DNA from 2 places in the Shewanella livingstonensis genome. Region 2 is predicted to be linked to the other one. Evidence: predicted binding sites of a transcription regulator. Region 2 holds the regulator's gene; the other holds the start of a gene.
The links. Region 2 encodes LexA, which represses DNA repair genes until DNA is damaged. Its sites were predicted from a motif close to TACTGTATNNNNATACAGTA; they were not measured.
Positions count from the first base shown of each region.

Region 1: recA (recombinase RecA) is a predicted target of LexA. The motif match lies at 6,451-6,470, and genes of this name have one in related genera.

Region 1 covers NZ_CP034015.1:1,608,674-1,621,534, forward strand. The annotation lists gene surE (5'/3'-nucleotidase SurE) at 1-590, shown strand, start outside; gene EGC82_RS06965 (protein-L-isoaspartate(D-aspartate) O-methyltransferase) at 587-1,222, shown strand; gene EGC82_RS06970 (peptidoglycan DD-metalloendopeptidase family protein) at 1,325-2,257, shown strand; gene rpoS (RNA polymerase sigma factor RpoS) at 2,336-3,307, shown strand; gene mutS (DNA mismatch repair protein MutS) at 3,696-6,278, opposite strand; gene recA (recombinase RecA) at 6,564-7,628, shown strand; gene alaS (alanine--tRNA ligase) at 8,220-10,844, shown strand; gene csrA (carbon storage regulator CsrA) at 11,305-11,502, shown strand; tRNA gene EGC82_RS07000 (tRNA-Ser) at 12,666-12,757, shown strand; tRNA gene EGC82_RS07005 (tRNA-Arg) at 12,780-12,856, shown strand.
Region 2 covers NZ_CP034015.1:4,825,050-4,837,910, reverse strand. The annotation lists gene ctaD (cytochrome c oxidase subunit I) at 1-978, opposite strand, end outside; gene coxB (cytochrome c oxidase subunit II) at 988-2,592, opposite strand; gene EGC82_RS21180 (cell division inhibitor SulA) at 2,987-3,493, opposite strand; gene lexA (transcriptional repressor LexA) at 3,490-4,104, opposite strand; gene plsB (glycerol-3-phosphate 1-O-acyltransferase PlsB) at 4,369-6,792, shown strand; gene mtr (tryptophan permease) at 6,792-8,048, shown strand; gene EGC82_RS21160 (VOC family protein) at 8,193-8,972, shown strand; gene EGC82_RS21155 (hypothetical protein) at 9,077-9,340, shown strand; gene EGC82_RS21150 (hypothetical protein) at 9,337-9,600, shown strand; gene EGC82_RS21145 (efflux RND transporter permease subunit) at 9,711-12,842, opposite strand; gene EGC82_RS21140 (efflux RND transporter periplasmic adaptor subunit) at 12,855-12,861, opposite strand, start outside.

The DNA.
Region 1 (12,861 bases), 1.6 Mb from region 2:
TTAATAACTTAGATAACGGCTATGTTTCTGTTAATGGCACCCCTACTGACTGTGTCCATCTTGCTATTAGACAATTATGCCAAATAGAACCCGATATTGTGGTATCGGGTATTAACGCTGGCGCTAACATGGGCGATGACACCCTATATTCAGGTACTGTTGCAGCAGCAATGGAAGGACGATTTTTAGGGTTACCGGCGATGGCTATATCACTGGTGGGCAAATCATTAGTCCATTATGATACTGCCGCTATTTATGCTGCAAAAATTGTAAAAGGCTTATTGGAGCATCCTATCAGCCGAGATCAAATTTTAAATGTTAATGTTCCTGATTTACCTGCAGCACAAATTAAAGGGATTAAAGTTACTCGTTTGGGGGCAAGACATAAAGCTGAAGGAATGATAAAGACTCAAGATCCGGCGGGTAAAGATATATACTGGCTTGGGCCCGTTGGCAGTGAACAAGATGCAGGTGAAGGCACCGACTTTGGTGCAGTAGCAGCAGGATATGTATCGATAACACCGCTAACGGTTGACTTAACGGCGTACAATCAACTTGATGGATTAGCCGATTGGATAATAAAAATATGACAAGGGTAGCTTCAACATCAGCAATTAATTTGGCCAAAAAATTGGCTGATGCAGGGATCAAAGATCCTGCAGTATTGCATGCTGTCGCCACAACACCACGAGAGTTATTTCTTGATGGTGCGCTTGCTCATAAAGCATATGAAAATACCGCATTACCGATCGGGCAGGGACAAACTATTTCACAGCCTTATATTGTCGCCCGAATGACTGAGCTTTTACTGCAACATAAGCCTCAAAAAGTGTTAGAAATTGGTACCGGTTCAGGTTATCAAGCCGCTGTTTTGGCATCATTAATTCCACAGTTATGTACTATTGAGCGTATAAAAGCATTACAAATACAAGCTCGCCAGCGATTAAAGCGTCTAGATTTACATAATGTGTCATTTAAATATGGTGACGGTTGGCAAGGTTGGCCAAACCGTGGTCCATTTGATGGCATTATGGTGACCGCGGCAGCAGCAACAGTACCTCAAGCATTACTTGAACAATTAGCTGACCATGGAGTATTAATTATTCCTGTTGGGGAAGACACTCAACAATTACTCAAAATTACCCGTAGCGGGCAGACATTTCAATCTGAGATTATTGAGGCGGTTAAATTTGTTCCGCTTATTAATGGAGATTTGGCATAGTCAATTCGATAAAAGCGAGTCTTGGTAAATTAACGATGTTTTCGTTTAGAACAAGCTTGTTTTAGTTTAACAATCACGTATTTTTCTCTTTAAGGACTTTGTTTGATGAATACCGGTTGGCCAAACTTTGTGGTCTTAGCAATCATGCTCTCTGGATGTAGCTTTCAAGCTGAACGTCCCGCACCGGTTGATAGTTTATCGTCAAAAAATCATGGCCCTCGTTACCATAAAGGCTCATTAAAAACCGATAAATATAGGGTAAAGAAAGGTGACACGCTTTACTCAATAGCTTGGGGGGCAGGGCGTAACTTTGTTGAAGTCGCTCGTTTGAACCGTTTATCGACGCCTTATACTATTTATCCTGGGCAAATGCTTAATTTATCCGCAACAACTAATCGCCCATCGGCAATGGTTCGACCGTCTCAAGCTTATGTTGGCCCGGTACAAACTCAAGCTATTACTAAACCCTATATCTCGAGTTCGATTGGTTCTAAATTAGAAACAATCAAACCAGCAGAAGTGCCAACGCCAAGCCCTGCGGTAGTTTCAGTCAGAACGAAAAAAGATCTTGATCACAAAGTCAAGCCTGCGTATTCTGTAACAACTACCCAACAAACAATTAACCAAAATACAAGTGGTTCTGTTGCAAATTTACCACCACAAGTTCAACAATGGCATTGGCCAGTTAGAGGTCGAATAATCGGGTATTTTTCGGCTTCAGAACAAGGCAATCAAGGTATTAAGATTGCGGGTAATCGCGGCGATATTATTAAAGCCGCAGCAGATGGGAGAGTCGTGTATGCAGGTAATGCACTGCGCGGGTATGGCAACTTAGTTATTATTAAACATAATGATGATTTTTTAAGTGCTTATGCGCATGCTGACACGATACTGGTTAAAGAAAGGCAATATGTGACTGCAGGCCAAACAGTTGCCAAAATGGGCAGTACCGGGACTAATCAAGTTATGCTTCACTTTGAAGTGCGCTTTCATGGTAAGTCTGTCAACCCATTACGATATCTACCTAAACAGTAATTGTTTAGCAACATAATTAACGGAGGATAAGCGAGTGCAGTAGATTAAATAACATAAATTAGGTTTGGGAGAGCAATTATGAGCCGCAAAAATAATACTGCTTCAGCAGAATGTCTTGTCGATCTAGCTAAACAACCACCAGAAGTTGCAACCGATCGTCGTGATTTGGTGCAACAACTCGATATTGAAGAAAAAGTCCAAGATGACTTACAGAAAAATTTAGACGCTACTCAATTATATTTAGGTGAAATAGGTTTTTCTCCGCTATTAACAGCTGAGGAAGAAGTGTTTTTTTCACGTAAATCCCTCAAAGGCTGTGAAAAATCTCGCAACCGCATGATAGAAAGTAACCTCCGCCTTGTGGTTAAAATTTCCAGAAGATATAACAATCGTGGCTTAGCCTTACTCGATCTTATCGAAGAAGGTAATTTAGGCTTAATAAGAGCGGTCGAAAAATTTGATCCTGAACGTGGTTTTCGTTTTTCTACCTATGCAACATGGTGGATTAGACAAACTATTGAACGAGCGATCATGAACCAGACTCGGACTATCCGTTTGCCGATCCATGTTGTTAAAGAATTAAATGTGTACTTACGTACAGCAAGGCAACTTGCGCAAAAACTTGATCATGAACCTACCGCAGAAGAAATCGCCGCAAAGTTAGATGTATCGACTGGTGATGTTAGTCGGATGTTGAAACTAAACGAAAGAATCACCTCGGTAGACTCACCTCTCAGTGGTGATAATGAGACGGCATTATTAGATGTTATTGCTGATGATGATTCTGTTGGTCCTGACTATCGTGTGCAAAATGAAGATTTATCTACTTCGATTGTTGGATGGTTAAATGAGCTTAATACTAAGCAGCGTGAAGTACTGGCGAGACGTTTTGGTCTACTCGGATATGAACCTTCAACATTAGAAAATGTCGGTGCCGAAATAGGGTTAACGCGTGAACGAGTTCGTCAAATTCAAGTTGAAGCGCTTAAACGTTTAAAAGATCTGTTGGGAGCACAAGGGCTTTCAGTTGAAGCATTATTCAGAGATTAATGGATAGTGAAAGCTTATTATCGATATTCGGGTCAAAGCCTATATGAGTAGTATTTTTGGCTCATGCACTTAGGTTTATCCCGCCAATCGATATCAATGGTAAATGCTATACAATTAAGCAATATAGAGGTGAACGAAGCAGGTTTAAGCTTAATCATTTGTTCAATTTAACGTAATTATCATCATTTTCGATACTAGTCGATTTTTTGACTCTATCTCATTGCTCTAGCATATTTTAACCTATCAAACCTATCATCTTCAACCTATTGTCGAACCTGGCTATCGTTATCGCAGTACTTTCTTTTTTGAGTGGATAGTGGAATGGAAGTCTTAACAGACTTCCACCGTTTATTATTTTAATTTAAACGTAAACACTATTTAGCTATGGTTAGCTTACGTTATTTAAGCGCTTCAACTCATATAAATAATCTAAAGCCTGTTTGGGCGTCAAATCATCTGGGTTAATTTGTGCTAACTTTTCTAATGCCTTTGAAGGTTCTGGTATTGGGGGTAATAAATTCATGCTCACCTGGGTTGTATTCTGTGGTGATAAACTCATGTCTCTATTTTCAAGTTGATGCAGTTTTTGTTTTGCCGCTTTAATCACTTGCGCTGGTACTCCGGCGAGCGCCGCTACTTGTAAACCATAACTTTTACTTGCTGCACCGTCTTGAACTGAATGCATAAAAGCAATGGTGTCGTCGTGCTCTATGGCATCTAAGCGAACATTAATCACTGACGATAACAGTTCTGGCAGTTGGGTAAGCTCAAAATAATGAGTGGCAAATAATGTCAGTGCACTAAGGTTTTTTGCAAGATATTCTGCTGCAGACCAAGCTAGTGATAAGCCATCATAGGTTGAGGTGCCACGGCCTATTTCATCCATCAGCACTAAGCTGTTTGCCGTTGCGTTATGTAAAATATTGGCCGTTTCGGTCATTTCAACCATGAAGGTTGAGCGACCTGAAGCTAAATCATCTGATGCACCAATACGAGTGAATATTCTGTCTATTTCACCTATTCGAGCAGAGTCCGCTGGAACAAAGCAGCCAATGTGCGCCATCAATGTTATCAGTGCCACTTGACGCATATAGGTTGATTTACCGCCCATATTGGGACCCGTTACAATTAGCATTTGGCGTTTTGGGGTTAACTCGACCGGATTAGCAATAAATGCTGCTTGGCTGACACGCTCAACAACAGGATGACGACCAGCCTTAATATGAATACCAATATCATGGGTCATTTGTGGGCATTGATAATTAAATGTTTCTGCACGCTCAGCAAAATTGCTCAATATATCTAATTCAGCAGCGGCACTAGCAAACTGTTGTAACTCTTGTAATTTTGGCAATAACAGGTCAAATAATTGTTCCCAAAGTTGCTTTTCAAGTGCAAGAGCTTTGCCCTGACTTGAGAGTACTTTTTCTTCGTATTCTTTCAACTCTGGGGTGATATAACGCTCAGTTCCTTTAAGCGTTTGTCGGCGTTGATAGCTCAATGGCACTCTATCAGCCTGTAAACGGCTTACTTCAATATAATAACCATGGACGCGGTTATAACCCACTTTTAAGGTATTAATCCCTGTTTGTTGTTTCTCGCGAGCTTCAAGTTCAACCAAATAATCGCTCGCGCCTTCGCTCAATTTACGCCATTCATCTAACTCATTATTATAGCCTGTACGGATAACACCGCCATCACGAATTAATACTGGTGGGTTATCGACAATAGCGCGATCGAGTAAATCGTGTTGCTCTGGAAACTCACCTAATAATTGAACCAATGCCGTTAATCGAGGTTGCTGGCATATCGCTAATGTTTGCTTAATTTCTGGTAAAAGTGTCAGCGCTTGCTTTAAACGTGAAAAGTCTCGAGGTCTGGCACTGCGTAGTGATAACCGCGCCATAATACGTTCAATATCGCCCAAGCTTTTGAGCTGTTCATGCAGGGGTTGATATATATTTTGCTCAATTAATTCGCTAACCGCGCTATGACGGTATTGAATCGTTTGTCTATTGCGAAGTGGCTCGTGGATCCAGCGTTGTAACATGCGGCTACCCATAGGGGTAGCGGTATTATCCAGCACCCACGACAGGGTATTTTCTCGTCCACCGGACAAGTTTTGAGTTAGCTCTAAGTTGCGTCGAGTCGCGGCATCTAAAATAATAGATTCAGATTGATTAAAACGCACAATCGAATTGATATGAGGCAATGCCATCTTTTGAGTATCTTTTACATACTGCATTAAACAACCGGCAGCTTGTAATGCTAAGCGTGCATCACTAATACCAAAGCCATGTAAATCTTTGGTACCAAATTGACTTAGCAATAAACTTACACAAGTATCGTAGTCAAACTCCCACTCAGGACGACGACGAATACCTTTCATTTTATTGATTAATAACATGTCAGAAAAATCTTCACTATAAAGTAATTCGACAGGATTTGTGCGTTGTAATTCAGCTTCCAAAGCTTCTCGAGTAGGCAATTCCGCCACCACAAAACGGCCTGATGAAATATCTAAGGTAGCGTAACCAAAACCGTTTTTACCTTGATAGAGCGCTGCCAGCAAATTGTCTTGTTTTTCTTGCAGTAGCGCTTCATCGGTTAAAGTGCCAGGTGTAACAATGCGTACCACTTGACGCTCAACTGGACCTTTTGATGTGGCAGGATCACCAATTTGTTCACAAATGGCCACAGACTGACCAATATTAACAAGTTTTGCTAAATAACCTTCAACAGCATGATAGGGAATACCTGCCATGGGGATAGGATCACCACCACTTTTTCCGCGGGCTGTAAGCGAAATACCTAGCATTTCAGAAGCGCGTTTAGCGTCATCGTAAAATAGTTCATAGAAATCACCCATTCGATAAAACAATAACATATCAGGATGGGCGGCTTTTAAGCCCAAATATTGACGCATCATTGGGGTGTGTTTTTCTAAATCGCTGGTATCAATCACTGTCATTATGAACACTTCACTATTAATCAATCTTAGGGCGTAAATCTTATGGGGCCAATCTTAACAATATTTGCCCTCAGGGTATAAATAGATTCATACAAAAAAATTTACGAGAATCAAATATTGATATAAAAAGGCAATTCTCAAAGGTTTAAAAAAAATTGCGCTCAGCACTTGATACTGTATGACTATACAGTATACTGATGGACATAATGAAATGGTTTAGATCATTTCACCTAAGTCAAAATAGCATTTTACTAAACGTATTGAATGCCTTAAGAGGGTTTTATAATGAAGGTTGATCCAAACAAAGAGAAAGCGCTAGCCGCCGTTTTAAGCCAAATTGAAAAGCAATTTGGTAAAGGCTCAATTATGAAGTTGGGCGAAGATCGCACAATGGATGTTGAAACTATCTCTACCGGTTCGCTTTCATTGGATATCGCACTGGGTGCCGGCGGTTTACCAATGGGACGTATCGTTGAAATTTACGGACCAGAGTCATCAGGTAAAACCACATTAACTCTTGAAGTGATTGCCGCAGCGCAACGCGAAGGTAAAACCTGTGCGTTTATTGATGCTGAGCATGCTCTTGACCCTATTTATGCCAAAAAGCTTGGCGTGGATATTGATAACTTACTTTGTTCGCAACCAGACACTGGTGAGCAAGCATTAGAAATTTGCGATGCGTTAACCCGCTCTGGTGCTGTAGACGTTATTGTTGTCGATTCTGTTGCAGCGTTAACGCCAAAAGCTGAAATTGAAGGTGAGATTGGCGATTCGCATATGGGCCTAGCTGCTCGTATGATGAGCCAGGCGATGCGTAAACTTGCTGGTAACCTTAAGCAATCTAATACTCTGCTTATTTTTATTAACCAAATTCGTATGAAAATTGGTGTGATGTTTGGTAGCCCTGAAACGACTACAGGTGGTAATGCACTCAAGTTTTACGCTTCAGTTCGTTTAGATATTCGTCGTACCGGTGCTATTAAAGACGGCGATGAAGTTATCGGTAATGAAACCCGCGTTAAAGTGGTTAAAAACAAAATTGCTGCTCCATTTAAGCAAGCTGAATTCCAAATCCTTTACGGACAAGGTATTAATCGTACTGGTGAATTAGTCGATTTAGGTGTTGCGCACAAGCTGGTTGATAAAGCGGGTGCTTGGTATAGCTACAAAGGCGAGAAGATTGGTCAAGGCCGTGCGAATGCAGGTAAATTCCTTACTGAAAACCCAGCAATTGCCAGTGAGATTAATACTACTTTACGTACTATGTTATTGAATGGTGGTGCTAACGCATCAGATTCAAAATCAGAAAGTGAAGATAATATTGATCTTGAAACCGGCGAAGTTTTCTAAACCCGTCAATAAAATCAATCGCGGTAGTGCACCTTGCACACCGCGATTTTTTTCGTTAAAAAATAAAGCATTAGCTATCATTAAACGGCTTTTATAATGCCATGTCCTATAAAAATTAGATTGTGGATTTCATCAAGCTGTAGAAATGATTGCTTTTGAAGTGGTCATGGTTGACATAATTACGGCAACTAATAATTTTAATTAACGAATTTATTGATATCGACATATTCATAAAAACCTTAACAATATGCAATTAAATTGGCCCTAGCGGAAACGGTTTTAAGCAAAGGCATCATTACAGTGATGATTGATAGCCGCAGCATAGATTTTTGATATGGCTAAACATAACCCCGCTCAAAAGAATCGTTACTCAAGAATGCTATCTTCAAAGACCTCCATTAAAACAACGGTACTTCGCTCGCTATATCATTCGTTTTGGTGCAATTAACCTCTTAAGCTATCGAATTTAACTGAGATGATAATCGACTGACTCGCCTCGCTTCTTTCGACAAATTCAGTATATAATGCCTACATTTACTGGCTTGCATGCCAAGCTCGTTACTTTTGTATTTTCTCTATTCAGGGCCATTTATGTTTCAGACTACAGCAGAGTTAAGAAGTGCATTTTTAAAGTACTTTGAAGATAACGGACATCAGGTTGTTGATAGCAGCTCGCTCGTTCCCACTAACGACCCAACACTGTTATTTACCAATGCGGGTATGAACCAGTTTAAAGATGTGTTCCTCGGTATGGATAAGCGTAATTATAGCCGAGCCACAACATCACAACGTTGTGTTCGTGCTGGTGGTAAACATAACGATTTAGATAATGTAGGTTATACGGCTCGTCACCATACTTTTTTTGAAATGTTAGGTAACTTCAGTTTTGGCGATTACTTCAAAGAAGATGCCATTCGTTTCGCTTGGACCTTTTTAACTGAAACCCTCAAACTGCCAAAAGATCGCTTATGTGTCACTATTTATGAAACAGACGACGAAGCATATGATCTTTGGACTCAAAAAATCGGTGTTGCGCCAGAGAATATGATCCGTATTGGCGATAACAAAGGTGGACCGTTTGCGTCAGATAACTTCTGGCAGATGGGCGATACTGGACCTTGTGGTCCGTGTAGTGAAATTTTCTATGATCATGGTGATCATATTTGGGGTGGACGTCCTGGTACGCCTGAAGAAGATGGCGACCGCTTTATTGAAATTTGGAATATTGTATTTATGCAATATAACCGTCAAGCAGACGGTGAAATGTTGCCATTACCAAAACCTTCTGTTGATACCGGTATGGGTATTGAGCGCATTGCAGCGATTATGCAAGGCGTGCATTCAAACTACGAAATCGATATCTTTAAACAGCTAATAGCCAAAACGGCTGAAATTATAGGTGTCAGTGATTTAGAAAATAAATCTCTGCGTGTTATTGCTGATCATATACGTTCTTGTGCATTTTTAATTGCCGATGGTGTTATGCCATCAAATGAAGGTCGTGGTTATGTGTTGCGTCGTATTATTCGTCGAGCGGTTCGTCATGGTAATAAACTTGGTGCCACTGATGCATTTTTCTATAAATTAGTACCAACACTTATTAGTGTAATGGGTGATGCTGCCAATGGTTTAAAGCAAACTCAAGCCATTGTTGAAAAAGCCTTAAAAGCAGAAGAAGAGCAGTTTGCCCGTACGCTTGAGCGCGGCCTAGTCATTTTAGATGGTGCTCTATCTGCATTAAAAGGTGACGTTTTAGATGGTGATACTGCATTTAAACTGTATGACACTTATGGCTTTCCTGTCGATTTAACTGCTGATGTTTGTCGTGAACGCAACATTAATGTTGATGAAGCGGGTTTTGAAGTTGCAATGGCTGAGCAACGAAGTCGCGCACAAGCTGCGGGTAACTTTGGTGCAGATTATAATAACCATTTAATTATTGATGCCGAAACTTCATTCAGTGGTTATACCGAGCTAACAGGGCAGCCGAACGTAGTAGGTTTATATGTCGACGGTAAAGCCGTTGATGCTGTAATTGTGGGTCAGGATGCTGTTGTTGTACTCGATAACACTCCATTTTATGCCGAGTCTGGTGGACAGATTGGTGATAAAGGCCAATTAACAACTGATGGCGTAGAATTTAACGTTACTGATACGCAAAAGTTTGGTTCTGCTACCGGCCACCAAGGTAAATTAATTCAAGGCAAACTCGTTGTAGGCCAGCAATTAACTGCGCAGGTGGATAAAGAATTGCGTCACCGTACTCAGTTAAATCATTCGGTGACTCACTTATTGCATGCAGCATTACGCCAAGTATTAGGATCACATGTGTCTCAAAAAGGCTCATTAGTAAATCCCGAACGTTTGCGTTTTGATTTTGCTCACTTTGAAGCCGTTAAACCATCAGAATTGAAAGCCGTAGAAGATTTAGTCAATACTCAAATTCGTCGTAACCATGAGCTTTGCACGACAGAAATGGCTATTGATGAAGCCAAAGAAAAAGGTGCAATGGCATTATTTGGTGAGAAATACGATGACCAAGTGCGTGTGGTTACCATGGGTGATTTCTCTATCGAACTGTGTGGTGGTACTCACGTTGGCCGTACTGGCGATATTGGGTTATTTAAAATCACTTCTGAGGGTGGCATTGCTGCAGGCGTTCGTCGTATTGAAGCCGTTACCGGTATTGCTGCTATGGCTTATATTGCCGAGCAACAAGCGGTGTTAGACGAAGCAGCGCAATTACTTAAATCAGACAGTGCTTCTGTAGTGGCTAAATTAAAAGCTCAGTTAGATAAAGTGAAACAGTTAGAGAAAGATTTGTCTCAGTTAAAAGATAAGTTAGCTGCAGCAGCTAGTGCTGATATGGCCGGCGATGCAGTGGAAATCAATGGTGTTAAACTTTTAGTTAAACAGCTTGACGGTATTGATCCTGGTTCATTACGTGGTTTGCAAGACGAACTGAAGCAAAAGCTTAAATCTGCCATTATTGTGTTAGGCACAGCTAAAGATGGCAAAGTTAATTTAATTGTTGGTGTCAGTAATGATTTAACTAAAAAGATTAAAGCCGGTGAGTTGGTGGCAATGGTTGCACAGCAGGTTGGTGGTAAAGGCGGTGGGCGTCCCGATATGGCTCAAGCAGGTGGTACTCAACCTGAGAATTTAGCGGCAGCATTAGCCCTAGTAGAACCTTGGGTAAACGAACGTTTAAGCTAATGAAATCTGTAGATTAGCGTTTTTTAATGGCAATTGAGTCATAAAGTCTATGATATGCGACTTTATGACTTGAGTGCTATGAGTAGATTTGGCATAGTGAACTAACTTGCTAACAGTAAAAGCGTTTAAAAGGGTTGTTAGCGTTGGACAATACTCATTTTTGTGCTCAAATGTAGTACTCTATTTTGATACTTGTTTTTTCTATCCCTATCGTTTTTGTTATTAGTTTGCCGTATTGGATTGTTTAACAACCGAGTTGTGTCGTGAATATGATTAATTGACGGTCAACTCGTTTTAAAAGATGATTAATCATCAAATTTTGTGATTACCTAAGAGAATATGCTTTATAAACCGACGTATTCAGAAATTGATACTATGATTTTATGTAAAGCAGACCTTATAATGAGCGCATATTACGGATAAAGCGTGTTATGCAGATTGAACTTAAAGGAGCAATCGAATGCTAATTTTGACTCGTCGTGTAGGCGAAACATTAATGATCGGTGACGAAGTCACAGTTACTGTATTAGGTGTTAAAGGTAATCAGGTACGTATTGGTGTTAATGCACCTAAAGAAGTGTCTGTTCATCGTGAAGAGATCTATCAACGTATTCAGTCTGAGAAGTCAGGTACCCCTTCTGAAGGCGGTAATTACTAATTTCGTCCAGATATATGGTCGATATCATAAAAGTCAGCATTTGCTGACTTTTTTGTTTTCTGTACTTAAGAAAACTGTCGGTTTACTTTATACCAATCCTCACAAGGTAACGTTCCCGCAGTAATAAAGGTTTACCTTCAGTTAGCTGGATGGCATTCATGTACTGATGCTGGGAAAGGGGGCAAAGATTCACTTTGTGAGTAACACAATGAACAAGTTTGCGTCGAGATTTGAGAACGTATTATTGTTTGTCCCATTTATTATCAGGAGCAGAACTTAAGGTCGTTATTAATTTAAAACGCCTGAAACTTTCAATTTAAGGTTATTGCGGCAAAAGCTACCGTTTTACTTTTAAATGTATGCAACGCTTTAGCGTTTGTTTTAGAGGCCTCGCTGGGGTGATTCAAATGCTTGGTCAATCCGTTGTTTGCACTCATTGGGAAACATCGTAATCTTAGTTAATAGCTTTGGTACGCGTTTTTACTCGCGGTAAGTCTTATGAGCCTCTTTAGTGTTGATTTCAATTTGAGCTTGTAAATAAGGTCGTATGGCGGAATGGATGACAATTGCTATCAAGCTTAACTTAGCGAGTAACCTTTCTCATGTTGATACCTAATGTTGATCCCTCGTGTTAATAACGTTTAATCCACTAACATGGTCGTCTTTGCATTGTGATGGTGGTTACATTGCGCAGCCGAGTATTATGTAAATGTAATATTTAAATGCTCTTATTTGCGATTGTGGTATCGCTTAGTATGGTGCGCAACTAAAGCTAGGTATCGACAAAATGTCTAATAGAATCTTCAGTTGTATAAAATTACTGCAAACTGCTACACAACTTATCTTCAAAAACTTATCTTCAGAAATTAATGGGCACTGGTTACTAATACGTCACCAGCCCTCGGCAATAAAATAAATAACTAGTTTTCTATGAAATAGGCGATCTATTTTTGCTTTTCTGATTTAGCTATCTCTTAACTCGAGCAGAGGTTAAGAGGATTAATACCGTTAATAGAAACCAATATTCATAAAAAATAATACAGTTTTCATGACTATTTGAGTCTATTATCCCCAATGTGCTTAAAAACACTCCAAATGAAGTTAGGTTTCCTAAAAAGGGTTTGACTTATTTTCATCAAACAGTAATATGTGCGCCAAGAAACGGAGAGGTGGCCGAGTGGCCGAAGGCGCTCCCCTGCTAAGGGAGTATGGGCTTTAAATCCCATCGAGGGTTCGAATCCCTCCTTCTCCGCCATTTCTTACAATAGATATACGATGCGGATGTAGCTCAGCTGGATAGAGTACCTGGCTACGAACCAGGCGGTCGGAGGTTCGACTCCTCCCATCCGCACCATTATC
Region 2 (12,861 bases):
GCAATACATGAAAAATAGCTCAGCAAATACCGGCATGCCAGTGGTAAACATATGATGCGCCCACACTAAGAAAGATAACACCGCAATACTGGCTGTGGCGTAAACCATAGAGGAGTAACCAAACAGTTTTTTGCGACTAAAGGTTGGCACAATGGCGGAGATAATACCGAATGAGGGTAAAATCATGATGTACACTTCTGGATGACCGAAGAACCAGAAAATATGCTGGAACATCACTGGGTCACCGCCACCTGCAGCATCAAAAAAGCTGGTACCAAAAAACTTATCGGTTAATACCATGGTGACTGCACCGGCTAGCACTGGCATTACCGCGATTAATAAAAATGCGGTAATCAACCAAGTCCACACAAACAAAGGCAGTTTCATCCATGTCATGCCAGGCGCACGCATGTTAACGATGGTGACGATAACGTTAATCGCCCCCATGATTGAGCTAATACCCATAATGTGGATGGAAAATACAAATAGAGCGGTGGAATCTGGACTGTAAGTGGTTGATAACGGTGCGTAGAATGTCCAACCAAAATTAGGCCCGCCGCCTTCCATAAACAAGGTGCCAAGCAACATGGTGAAGGCAAAAGGTAAAATCCAAAAACTCCAATTGTTCATGCGGGGAAGCGCCATATCTGGCGCACCAATCATCATTGGAATTAGCCAGTTAGCTAATCCGGTAAAAGCAGGCATTACCGCCCCAAATACCATGATAAGACCATGAACCGTAGTCATCTGATTAAAGAAGTTAGGTTCTACTAGCTGTAATCCAGGTTGAAATAACTCAGCCCGAATGACCATTGCCATCGCGCCACCAGTGAGAAACATAATAAAACTAAACCATAAATACAGTGAACCAATGTCTTTATGGTTAGTGGTGAGTAGCCAGCGCATTAGTCCTTTCGGAGCTCCGTGATGATGATCATCATGAGCGGTAGCAATTGTATCGTGCGTTGATGTGCTCATTTTTTTCCCCTACTGTCCATGGCTAGCGACATCGGCAGGTTGCACCGCCTCGCCAGAATTATTGCCCCACGCATTACGCTCATAAGTAATCACTGCGGCCATCTTTTGCGGGCTGAGTTGACGACTAAATGCCTGCATTGCGGTACCTGGTTTGCCGTGCATAACAATATCGATATGTCCGCTAACCGGTCCGGTAATGACAGGGCTGCCAATAAGTGAAGGGAAAGCGCCTGGTAAACCAGCGCCAGTGGCTTGGTGACATGCGGCGCAAGTGGTGGCATAAACCTGCTCACCTTCGGCAATTAATTGCTCCAACGTTAAGGTGGGTAAATCTTCAGCGGCAACCGTTTCAGTTGTCACTACTTTTGTAACCGCTTGGGTAGCTTTTTCTGTCACTTTGTCGGTTATCTCAGTTGCTACTGCGGCCATTGTGTCCTTAGCATCGGCGACGGTTTTACTGGCTTCAGTACTTGCTTGTGAACTTACTTGAGTATTGCCAGAGAAGTGGCTCACATCAGCGGCTTGAACTACATCACCGCTATTATTACCCCAAGCATTTCGCTCAAAGGTAATGACAGCAGCAATTTCTTTGGCGGTAAGTTGCTTGGCAAAGGCTTGCATTGCGGTACCAGCTTTGCCGTTTAAGACAATATTCAGGTGACCGTCAACAGGGCCTTTTATGATTGGACTGCCAATTAATGATGGGAATACCCCAGGAAGACCTGCGCCATTGGGTTGGTGACAAGCTGCACACCTGGCAATATAGATTTGTTCACCTTGGGTGGTCAGCTCTTCAATAGATAATGTTTGTGATAATGATGCGGTTGCTGCTGCCGCTGCATTGCTAGCCAGTTGCTTTTGTTCAACTAACCAATTATCAAAATCCGCTTCAGATAAAGCTTGTACCACAATAGGCATAAAGCCATGGTCTTTACCGCATAACTCGGCGCACTGGCCGCGATAAATACCGGGCTTATCTATTCGAGTCCATGATTCATTAATAAAGCCTGGATTGGCGTCTTTTTTAACCGCGAAGGCAGGTACCCACCATGAGTGGATCACATCATCGGATGTCATCAAGAAGCGTACTTTTTGGTTTATGGGTAGCACGAGTGGTTTATCGACTTCTAGGAGGTAATGTTCACCCTTGGCCTCGCTGCCGTCAATTTGCTCTCTGGGGGTGGATAGTGTGCTGTAAAATTCGATGTCTTTATCAAAATAGCTGTAATGCCATTTCCACTGTGACCCAGTAATTTTAATCGTCAGATCAGCATCGCTGGGATCTTCCATAGCAATTAAGGTTTTAGTGGCTGGAATAGCCATAGCAATTAATATGATGAAAGGGATGATGGTCCAAGCTATTTCCACTTTGGTACTTTCGTGAAAATTAGCCGCAACAGCGCCTTTTGATTTACGGTGATAGATCATTGAATAAATCATGATCCCAAACACCACTAACCCAATCGCACAACAGATGTATAGAATCGTCATGTGGAGGTCATAAACCTTACCACTGATATCTGTCACGCCTTGAGTCATGTTAAGGGGCATTTCTGATGCCCCAAGCGGAAGTGCTACACACACAACCAGTAAACAATACAACCATTGCTTCACAAGACTACTCCTCTGCTCATTGCAAATAGCAACTACAAAGAAGAGTCACACAGTAATTCTCTGCTCTATGCAAACTCTTCGGTTCCCGAAAAAAGCTTGATGAACTCAAAGTACCTTGGTGGTTGCAAACATAAGGTTTACGGTTTTATTGTTAGCGGTGCACCACACTTGTACCTACGACAGAACTTATCAATATTGATTTGGCTCATTTGAGTCAAAGTTATCTCGATTACTTTGATTCACGTCCAATTAAAGATAAAAATGTTTCATCCTTGTTAACCACATTACTTGTAGATTAAACATTGATCAAGATCACTTTGTTGGCTAATAGGCTGAAAAAAGATGAAAAAAAACCCTGAATTCAATACAGGGCTTGGTAATTAAGGGTTCGTGCTTAGTGAAATGAGCAAAAATTACTTGCTCCATTTGTTAAAGTAGGGCTAACAAGTTGATGTTTGTGAGGTAAGTGAGCATTTACATCTTCAATTACTACACCTAAAGCACGTGCACTTTTGGCTACAATTTCTAACCGACGACTATCGCGAGCGTCAAGTGAGCTTGTCCAAGTTACTACAGCACTTGATGTACCGCTCGTCAGTGCTTTTTCCATGGCCCATAAAGTTTCAACTTCATCTTTGGTATGCACCAGTAAAATTCGGTCCATTCTCACGCCTGCACTTGCCAGCATATGTTTATAGCCAATATGAGGAGGGCTAATTAACACAATCCATCTACCTTGCTGACTCAATGTCGCCAGTTGGCTACACAATTGACTCAGTTCAGCTTCCCCTTGGGTGACGGTTTGTAATGTTTGAATAGTTTGGTTGCCATGGAGTTCTGTGTCAGTTAATTCGACCCATAAGCCTGGGTGGCGTGGCGCGATGCCCATTAGTTTGTTCATAACCAATCTCCATTACGGATAACGCCAACGGCAAGCCCTTCGATGGTTAGGCTTTGGCAACTTAAATCTACTTTTATCGGGGTGTAATCGTCATTTTCTGCATGCAGATAAATCACATTACCTCTTTGTTCAAATCGTTTTACAGTGACGTCATCATCAACACGCGCCACGACAACCTGACCATTACGTGCTTGTTGCATTTTGTGTACAGCGAGCAAGTCGCCTTCTAGAATACCGATATTTTTCATGCTATCACCACGAACGCGCAGTAGAAAATCTGCGGCAGGTTTAAACATGTTTGCATCAACTTGATAGTATTGTTCAACATGCTCTTGGGCCAAAATAGGCTCCCCAGCAGCAACTTGTCCAATTAATGGCAGACCGGTTTCAACCTGTTCTTCATGAGGTAAACGAATACCTCTAGAGGTACCAGGAATGATCTCGATAAAGCCTTTTTTGGCTAATGCTTTTAAATGCTCTTCGGCGGCATTAGCACTTTTAAAGCCAAGACGATTTGCAATTTCGGCACGAGTGGGTGGCATACCTGTTTCGGCGATATTGTTTTTAATTAAGTCTAATATTTCTGCTTGGCGCGGCGTTAACGGTCTCATGATGATTCCTGTCTTTTTATACAGTGACTGTCATTATATACAGTGTTTTTGTTCGCGCAAGTATTAACCAACTATTTTTTGTGTTTTGTTGGTAAAATATCATTTAACGATATGTTTTAATTGATTATTACTTATAGTTTGTCTTATGCTATTTCTTAAGATGAGAGCTCGCGCGTAAAGATAAGTCGCCCAGATAGTGTAAGCAGGGTGGTTTCTGGTATCCTATACCACAATATTACAATGGCTTATATTGCGAAAATAACCATGTCAAAACCAAATTCAATATTTTTACGAGCATTAAGATGGATCCAGAAATGGATGGTACAGACCATTGTGGTGCCACATGATCCCTTTGATGATCTCAACATAGATCCGACCAAGCCTTTGGTTTATTTAATGAAAACGGAATCTATTAGTGATATTGCTGCCTTGAGCGAAATCACAGAAGGCTTTGGTTTGCCCAGTCCTTATGAACCATTACAGCTTGATGGTTTAAGAGTACCTCGAGTCGTTTGCTTAGAAGGTCGAAAACCCATATTTGGTAAACGTGAAAGCGGTGACAAATTCATTAATTATTTTACCAGTTTATTATCCCTTCATAGCGAGAATTCTGAATTAGATATTCAGTTGGTTCCTGTTTGCCTTTATTGGGGGCGCACGCCTGGTAAAGAAGAAGACACCATGAAAGCGGCAGTATTTGAACGCGAAAATCCTACATGGTTACGTAAATGGTTAATGATTTTGTTTTTGGGCCGACATAATTTTGTTCAGTTTTCTAATGCATTATCACTTCGTTATATGGCCGACGAACATGGCACAGATAAAAGAATTGCCCATAAATTAACCCGTGTTGCACGAGTGCATTTTCGTCGGCAACGTAAAGTGATGACAGGGCCACAATTACCTAATCGACAGATGTTATTTGCTTCTTTATTAAAATCCGACTCAATCAAGAAAGCCATTGAAGAAGAGTCTGCTAATAAAAAAGTATCACTCGAGAAGGCACGTGAAACCGCCATTGAATACCTTGATGAAATTGCCGCAGACTATTCAGATAGTCTGGTACGTATTGCTGAGCGTTTTCTGACTTGGTTATGGAACAAATTATACAGTGGTATCAATATTAAAGGTGCTGAACAGATAAGACAGTTACATCATGATGGTCACGAAATTGTCTATGTGCCTTGTCATCGCAGCCATATGGATTACTTGTTGCTGTCATATATTTTGTATTATCAGGGGATGGTGCCGCCGCATATTGCAGCAGGTATTAATCTTAATTTTTGGCCTGCAGGGCCAATGTTCCGTCGTGGTGGGGCATTCTTTATTCGTCGTAGTTTTAATGGCAATAAGTTATATACCGCAGTATTTCGTGAATATTTAGATCAATTATTTGCTAAAGGCTATTCGGTTGAATACTTCACTGAAGGTGGTCGTTCACGCACCGGGCGTTTGTTAGCGCCTAAAACCGGCATGTTAGCGATGACGATTAACAGCGTACTTCGTGGAATAGAGCGTCCAGTGACCTTAGTACCAGTATATTTAGGTTACGATCATGTAATGGAAGTTGCTACTTATCATAAAGAATTAAGCGGTAAGAAAAAGAAAAAAGAATCTGTTTGGCAGCTATTTGGAGCGCTGCGTAAATTAGGTAATTTTGGCCAAGGTTATGTTAATTTTGGTGAGCCGATTAACTTACAGCATTTCTTAAATCAACAGGCCCCAGAATGGCGTGAGGAACTGGCTAAAGAACCCGATCAAAAGCCGTCATGGTTTACCCCATCGGTTAATGTACTTGCTAACCGCGTGATGACCAATATTAACGGCGCCGCTGCAGCCAGCTCAGTAACATTAACCAGCTTGGTGTTATTGGCCTCAGAACAAAATGCATTAGAAAGAAGTCAGTTAGAACGTCAACTTGATTTGTATTTAGCCTTATTGAAAACGGTGCCTTATACCCATTATGCGTCTGTAGCCGAAGGTAATGGCAAGTCCATTGTTGATCATTGTCTGTCGTTAAATAAGTTTGTTAGTACCAAAGATCTTATTGGTGAAATTATTTCTGTGGATGAAAAAATTGCCATCACCATGAGTTATTACCGTAATAATATTATTCATCTAATGGCACTACCTTCATTAATTGCCAGTTGTTTAGTGCAATATGATGAATGCGATCGTGCACGGATTCATGCCATTGTAATGGATTTTTATCCATTACTAAAAGCTGAGTTATTTATGGGTATTGACGATGTACCTAAGCATGTTGATGGCATTTTAGATTTCATGGTTGAGCAAGGTTTACTGACTGGCAACGATAACTTTTCTATTACGCCTCGCCATATTACCCAAGTATTACTTCTGGCTGAAACGATCAGTGAGACGTTGCAGCGTTATGCCATTATCTTCAATTTACTGGCGATAAAGCCAGAGCTTGAACGTTCAGCACTTGAAACCGACAGTCACTTGCTGGCGCAACGATTAGGGGCGCTACATGGGATTACCGCTCCAGAGTTTTATGATAAAAAATTGTATAATACTCTGAGTGTTAAGTTAAAAGAATTAGGCTACTTATGCAGTCTTGAACATCGTGAAGAGGTGATCAGAATTCGAGATCATGCTAATAGGTTACTGAGTTCGTCAGTAAGACAAACCATTGTTGATAGTGTGCACGCGGAGCACGGACAATAATGGCTAACCATATGAATGCAGCAAAGCATCGTACTAGTGGTAAGTCAGTATTGGGCGGGGCAATGATTATTGCTGGCACCACTGTCGGTGCGGGAATGTTTTCATTGCCCGTTGTTGGTGCTGGGATGTGGTTTGGTTATTCAATCGCCATGTTGTTAGGCGTATGGTTTTGCATGTTAATGTCGGGTTTGCTGTTATTAGAAGCCAATTTACATTTTGAACCCGGTGACAGTTTTGACACCTTAACCCGCGTGACTCTCGGACAGTTTTGGCGGGTGATTAACGGTGTATCCATCACCTTTGTATTATATATTTTAACTTATGCGTACATCAGTGGTGGTGGATCGATTGTTAATCATAGTTTGTCGGCATTGGGGGTGAGTTTACCTCAAAGTTTGGCTGGCTTGGTTTTTGCTGTGGTTTTGGCCCTGGTGGTATTTATCAGTACTAAAGCGGTTGATCGAATCACTACAATCATGCTCGGTGGTATGGTGATCACGTTCTTCTTGGCTATCGGTAACTTATTAATCGACATTGACACCGTGAAGCTAGTATCACCCAATGGTGAGTCGCGCTATCTGCCTTATTTACTTGCTGCTATTCCTTTTGGCTTAGCCAGTTTTGGTTATCACGGTAATGTACCCAGTTTAGTTAAATATTACGGTAAAGATTCAAAAACAATTGTTAAAGCTATCATTACTGGAACCAGTATCGCGTTAGTTATTTATGTGTGTTGGTTAGTGGCAACTATGGGTAATATTCAACGTAGCCAGTTTGCTGATATTATTGCTCAAGGTGGTAATATTGGCGTGTTAGTTGCGGCATTGTCCGGTGTCATTGCCAGCCAATGGCTTGATAATATGTTAACTCTGTTTGCCAACCTTGCTGTTGCATCATCATTTTTAGGCGTTACCTTAGGGTTGTTTGACTACCTTGCCGACCTATTTGGTTTTGATGACTCACGTACTGGACGGATTAAAACTGCCGCAGTTACGTTTATACCGCCAACAATATTGGGTTTGCTATTTCCTAATGGTTTTATCCTCGCCATTGGTTTTGCTGCACTTGCCGCCACTATATGGGCTGTTATTGTTCCGGCTTTATTGGCGTATAAAGTGAGACAGCAATATCCTCATTATGTCGGTTTTAAGGTGCCAGGCGGGACTCCATTGATTGTGCTTGTGGTGTTGTTTGGTGTCGTTACGGCAACATGTCACTTACTGGCAATGGCGGATATTTTACCGGTATTTAAATAATCTCGACGAGTTTTAATGTATTCATTGTTTAGCAAAAAGCCTTCGTTTGAAGGCTTTTTGCTTTTCTGCTGATATCGACTTAACTTATGAGATAAATTTTAAGTCAGCTATATTTGGCCACTTCTTTTTACTAAGGATTAGGATATGCAGGTACGACAGTATCAACAGGGACAACCATGTTGGATTGAATTAGCAACTCATGATTGGGCGGCAGGTAAAGCATTTTATCAGGCGCTATTTGGCTGGGGAGCAGATGATATGCCGATGCCAGAAGGGCATTTTACCATGTTGCAAATTGACGGTGATGATATTGCTGCTATGTACCCCATGCCAGCAGAAATGGAGGCATTACCGACTCATTGGACTATTTATTTTGCGGTTGATGATGTTGCCATTTCAGCTGAATTGGTTAAGCAAGGTGGTGGTCAGGTATTAGCTGGCCCACATTCTGTCGGAGATGCAGGTCGTATGGCACTGTGTAGCGATCCTGAAGGCTGTCGATTTGCATTATGGCAGGGGCAAGATCACATTGGAATAAAGCGTGCCCATGAGGTTAATACATTATGCTGGGTGGAGTTAGCATGTCGAAATACCGCTGTTGCGAAACAGTTTTACAGCCAAGTGTTAGGTTACCAAACCCAGCGGATTGATATGGTTGAGTTTGAATACACCCAATGGTACGTAGGCGAGCAAGCTATTGGTGGCATGATGGAAATGACTGCCGACTGGGGCAATACTCCTGCGCATTGGATGAACTATTTCGCGGTGGAGGACTGTGATGCTTCAGTTTCAAAAGCCCAAAGTCTAGGAGCAATTGTCTGTGTACCTGCTACTGATATTCCAGATGTTGGCCGTTTTTCAGTACTGAATGATCCACAAGGTGGGGTATTTTCTGTCATTTCGCTTATCGATCCTGCGGCTTAATTATCCAGCAGTTATAGCATGAAAAATAATCTTTAAATGAACTAACATGATAAAATCATGTCAGAATTAGCCGACATAAAGGATAAAAAAACAAGGATGATTCAATGACAAAAGATGCAAAAAAAGTCGAGTTAGCAAGCATTCATCGCAGTATGATAATAGTGGCCATTATCGACTTTCCCGGTACTTTACTTTTTGGCTTAGGGCTTTATGGAGTATTTGCTGGGTTTGATGATAGTTTTTTACCTATGCTAGCTCACCCTATGGTTATCAATGCGATGTTAGTTATTGGTGGCTCAGCTATGGCATGGGGAATGTTTCGTATGGTCAATCTCGCACGTCAAAAACAAGGATTAGTACAACAATGAAGAAATTGATAGCTCAATTAACTTTGTTATCGGCTTTAGTCATACTATCGGCATGCAGTGCGACTAGACCGACAAGCATAGGTAATAGTGGTAATGCTGATGACAATCGAAATGACAATGACTATATGTTGATAAATCTGCCTATCGCCATTTTAGCCAGCGATCCATGTAAGTATGGTCATCCCGATGACATAGCAGCATGTCGTAAAAAGAAACAAGATGAAACCAATCAACTCAATGAATCGTTTAAACGCCAATAATTCGAACTTGAAATTAATCCCGGTGTAATAAGAGTATGATAAAAATCCCAAACGATTAATCGCTTGGGATTTTTGTTTATAGCGTCAGTATAAGCTAAATAAATAGATGATTATGCAGGTAACTTACGGCCATATATCAGCAAGTAAATTGCTGGAATAACAAATAGCGATAATAGCGGCGCAGTTACCATGCCACCTACCATAGGTGCGGCAATTTTTTGCATCACTTCATTACCTGTACCGCTGCCCCACATGATCGGCAATAAACCAAAAAAGATGGTGGCAACGGTCATGGCTTTAGGGCGAATACGCATTACGGCACCTTCAACTAATGCTGCAGTTAAATCGGCTTTACTGTGGTAATTACCCGCTTCTTTATAGGCCTTAATACTATTATTCAGGTAAACCTGCATTACTACACCAAACTCGGCGGCAACCCCAGCTAATGCAATCATACCGACCGACACGGCAACTGAAAAATTAAACTCCAGCCCATAAAGTAGCCATGCGCTACCCACTAATGAGAAAGGTAAACTTAGCATGATCACTGAAGCTTGTATTACTGAGTTAAATGTCATCATCAACAGCATAAAAATCACCGCAATCATTAATGGGATCACCATCTTCATCTTAGCGTCAACCCGCTGCATGTACTCGTATTGCCCAGCAAAGCTATAGTTGTAGCGTGGAGGTAGAGTAATTTGTTGCTTAAGTGCTTTTTCCGCAGCAATGATATATTCACCGATAGAAATGTCTTTTAGATCGACAAACACCCATGAGATCAAGCGCCCATTTTCACTGGCTAACATAGGTGCACCATCACTGATTTTTAGTTCAGCTAAATAACTTAACGGTAAATACTTACCCGTTTTAGTTAGTACCGGTAAATTTTTGAGTTTCTCTATATTGTCACGCAGTTCTCGCGGATAACGAATATTGATTGGATAGCGTTCTTGACCCTGAATCGATTCACCAATGGTCATGCCGCCAATCGCTATTTGCACCACATCTTGAATGTCTTTTAAAGTCATGCCATAACGTGCAGCATTTTTAAGATCAGGAGTAATATCAATATATCGTCCACCGCTACTGCGTTGTGCAAATGCTGACACAGTGCCAGGTAATTGGCTCACTACCGCTTCTATTTCAGCGCCAATACGTTGCAGTTCTTCCACATTAGACCCCGATATTTTTATACCAACAGGCGTTCTAACACCGGTAGACAACATATCGATACGGGTTTTAATCGGTTGTACCCAGGCATTGGTCATCCCAGGAATTCGTACGGTTTTTTGCAGTTCTGCAATAATGCTTTCTAAGGTTGCGCCTTCACGCCATTCAGTGGTGGGCTTGAGCATAATCGTAGTTTCCAGCATGGTCAGCGGTGCAGGATCAGTTGCTGTAATGGCTCGGCCCACTTTGCCAAACACTCGTTTTACTTCAGGAACGGTTTTTATTAGTCTGTCTGTTTGCTGCAAAATCTCTGCAGCTTTGCCGGCACTGACACTGGGTAAGGTGGTTGGCATATAGAGCAGGTCACCTTCTTCTAAGGTGGGCATAAACTCCGATCCCATTTGGCTTAATGGATAATAAGCACTAAACAATACAATAATCGCTAATCCTATGGTGATTTTAGGGAAGTTCAGGACCCATTTCAGTAATGGCTGGTATATGGCGATTAATACCCGACTAATAGGATTTTTACGTTCATCGGGAATTTTTCCGCGCACAAAATAGCCCATTAATACCGGAATTAAGGTGATCGCTAAGATTGCTGATGCCGCCATCGCGAAGGTTTTAGTAAAGGCTAGTGGATGAAACAAACGTCCTTCTTGCGCTTCGAGGGCAAAGACAGGCGTAAAACTTAAAGTAATGATAAGCAAGCTGAAGAATAACGCTGGGCCAACCTCAATTGAGGCTTCTTTCACCAACTGCCAGTGGTCTTCACCTTCAGGAGCTTTACCGTGTTTTTGGCGATAATGTTCTAAATGTTTATGGGTATTTTCGACCATCACAATCGATGCATCAACCACAGCACCAATAGCAATGGCAATGCCGCCTAAGCTCATAATGTTGGCATTAACCCCAATGATGTTCATCGCGATAAAACTGACTAAAATAGAAATTGGTAAGGTAATAATCGCTACTAGGGTTGAGCGGGCATGCAGTAAAAACAGTAAGCAAATAAGCCCAACAACGAGCATTTCTTCGAGCACTTTATGGGTAAGATTATCGACTGAGCGCAAGATTAAGTCGGAGCGGTCATAAGTGGTGACCAACTCGACACCCTCAGGCAAGCCATTACTAATTTGTTCTAGCTTTTGTTTCACATTATTAATGGTTTCAAGCGCATTTTCACCATAGCGCATCACTACAATACCGCCAACAACTTCGCCTTTGCCATCGAGTTCAGCAATGCCACGGCGCGCCGCTGGGCCGGTTCTTAATTGGGCCACATCTTTCATTAATACCGGTGTGCCGGTTTCAGACAAAATGCCTAAGGGAATTTCAGCAAAGTCAGCAATGGTTTGGCGATAACCACTCGAGGTGATCATATATTCTGCTTCGGCCATTTCAATCACCGAGCCGCCAGTCGAGCTATTGGAACTATCTAAGGCATTTTTAATAGTCATTAAGTCGATTTGATACAACGCCAACTTATGCGGGTCGACAACCACTTGATAAGTTTGTTCCATACCGCCGACGGTGGCAACTTCAGACACTCCGGCAACACTTTGTAATTCGAGTTTTAAAAACCAATCCTGTAACGAACGTAATTGTGCTAAGTCATATTGACCGTTACGATCGACTAAAGCGTATTGGAAAATCCAACCCACACCAGAAGCATCTGGCCCAATACTGGGCGTAACCCCTGCTGGCAGTTGATCTTGAGTTTGTGATAAGTATTCAAGCACCCGTGAACGGGCCCAATAAATATCGGTGCCGTCTTCAAAAATGACATACACAAATGAATCGCCAAACATTGAAAACCCGCGCACCGTTTTAGCACCGGGCACGGCAAGCATGGCCGATGACAATGGGTAGGTAATTTGATCTTCAACCAATTGCGGGGCTTGGCCCGGATATGAGGTTTTAACAATAACTTGTACATCGGATAAGTCAGGTAGCGCATCCAAAGGTGTCATGCGCATGGCTTGGTAACCCACTAAGGCGATAACGGCCGTGAGTATCAACACCATGACGCGCTGCTTTATTGAAGCACTGATAATTTTTGCTAACATTGGCGTGCTCCTTTAGTGC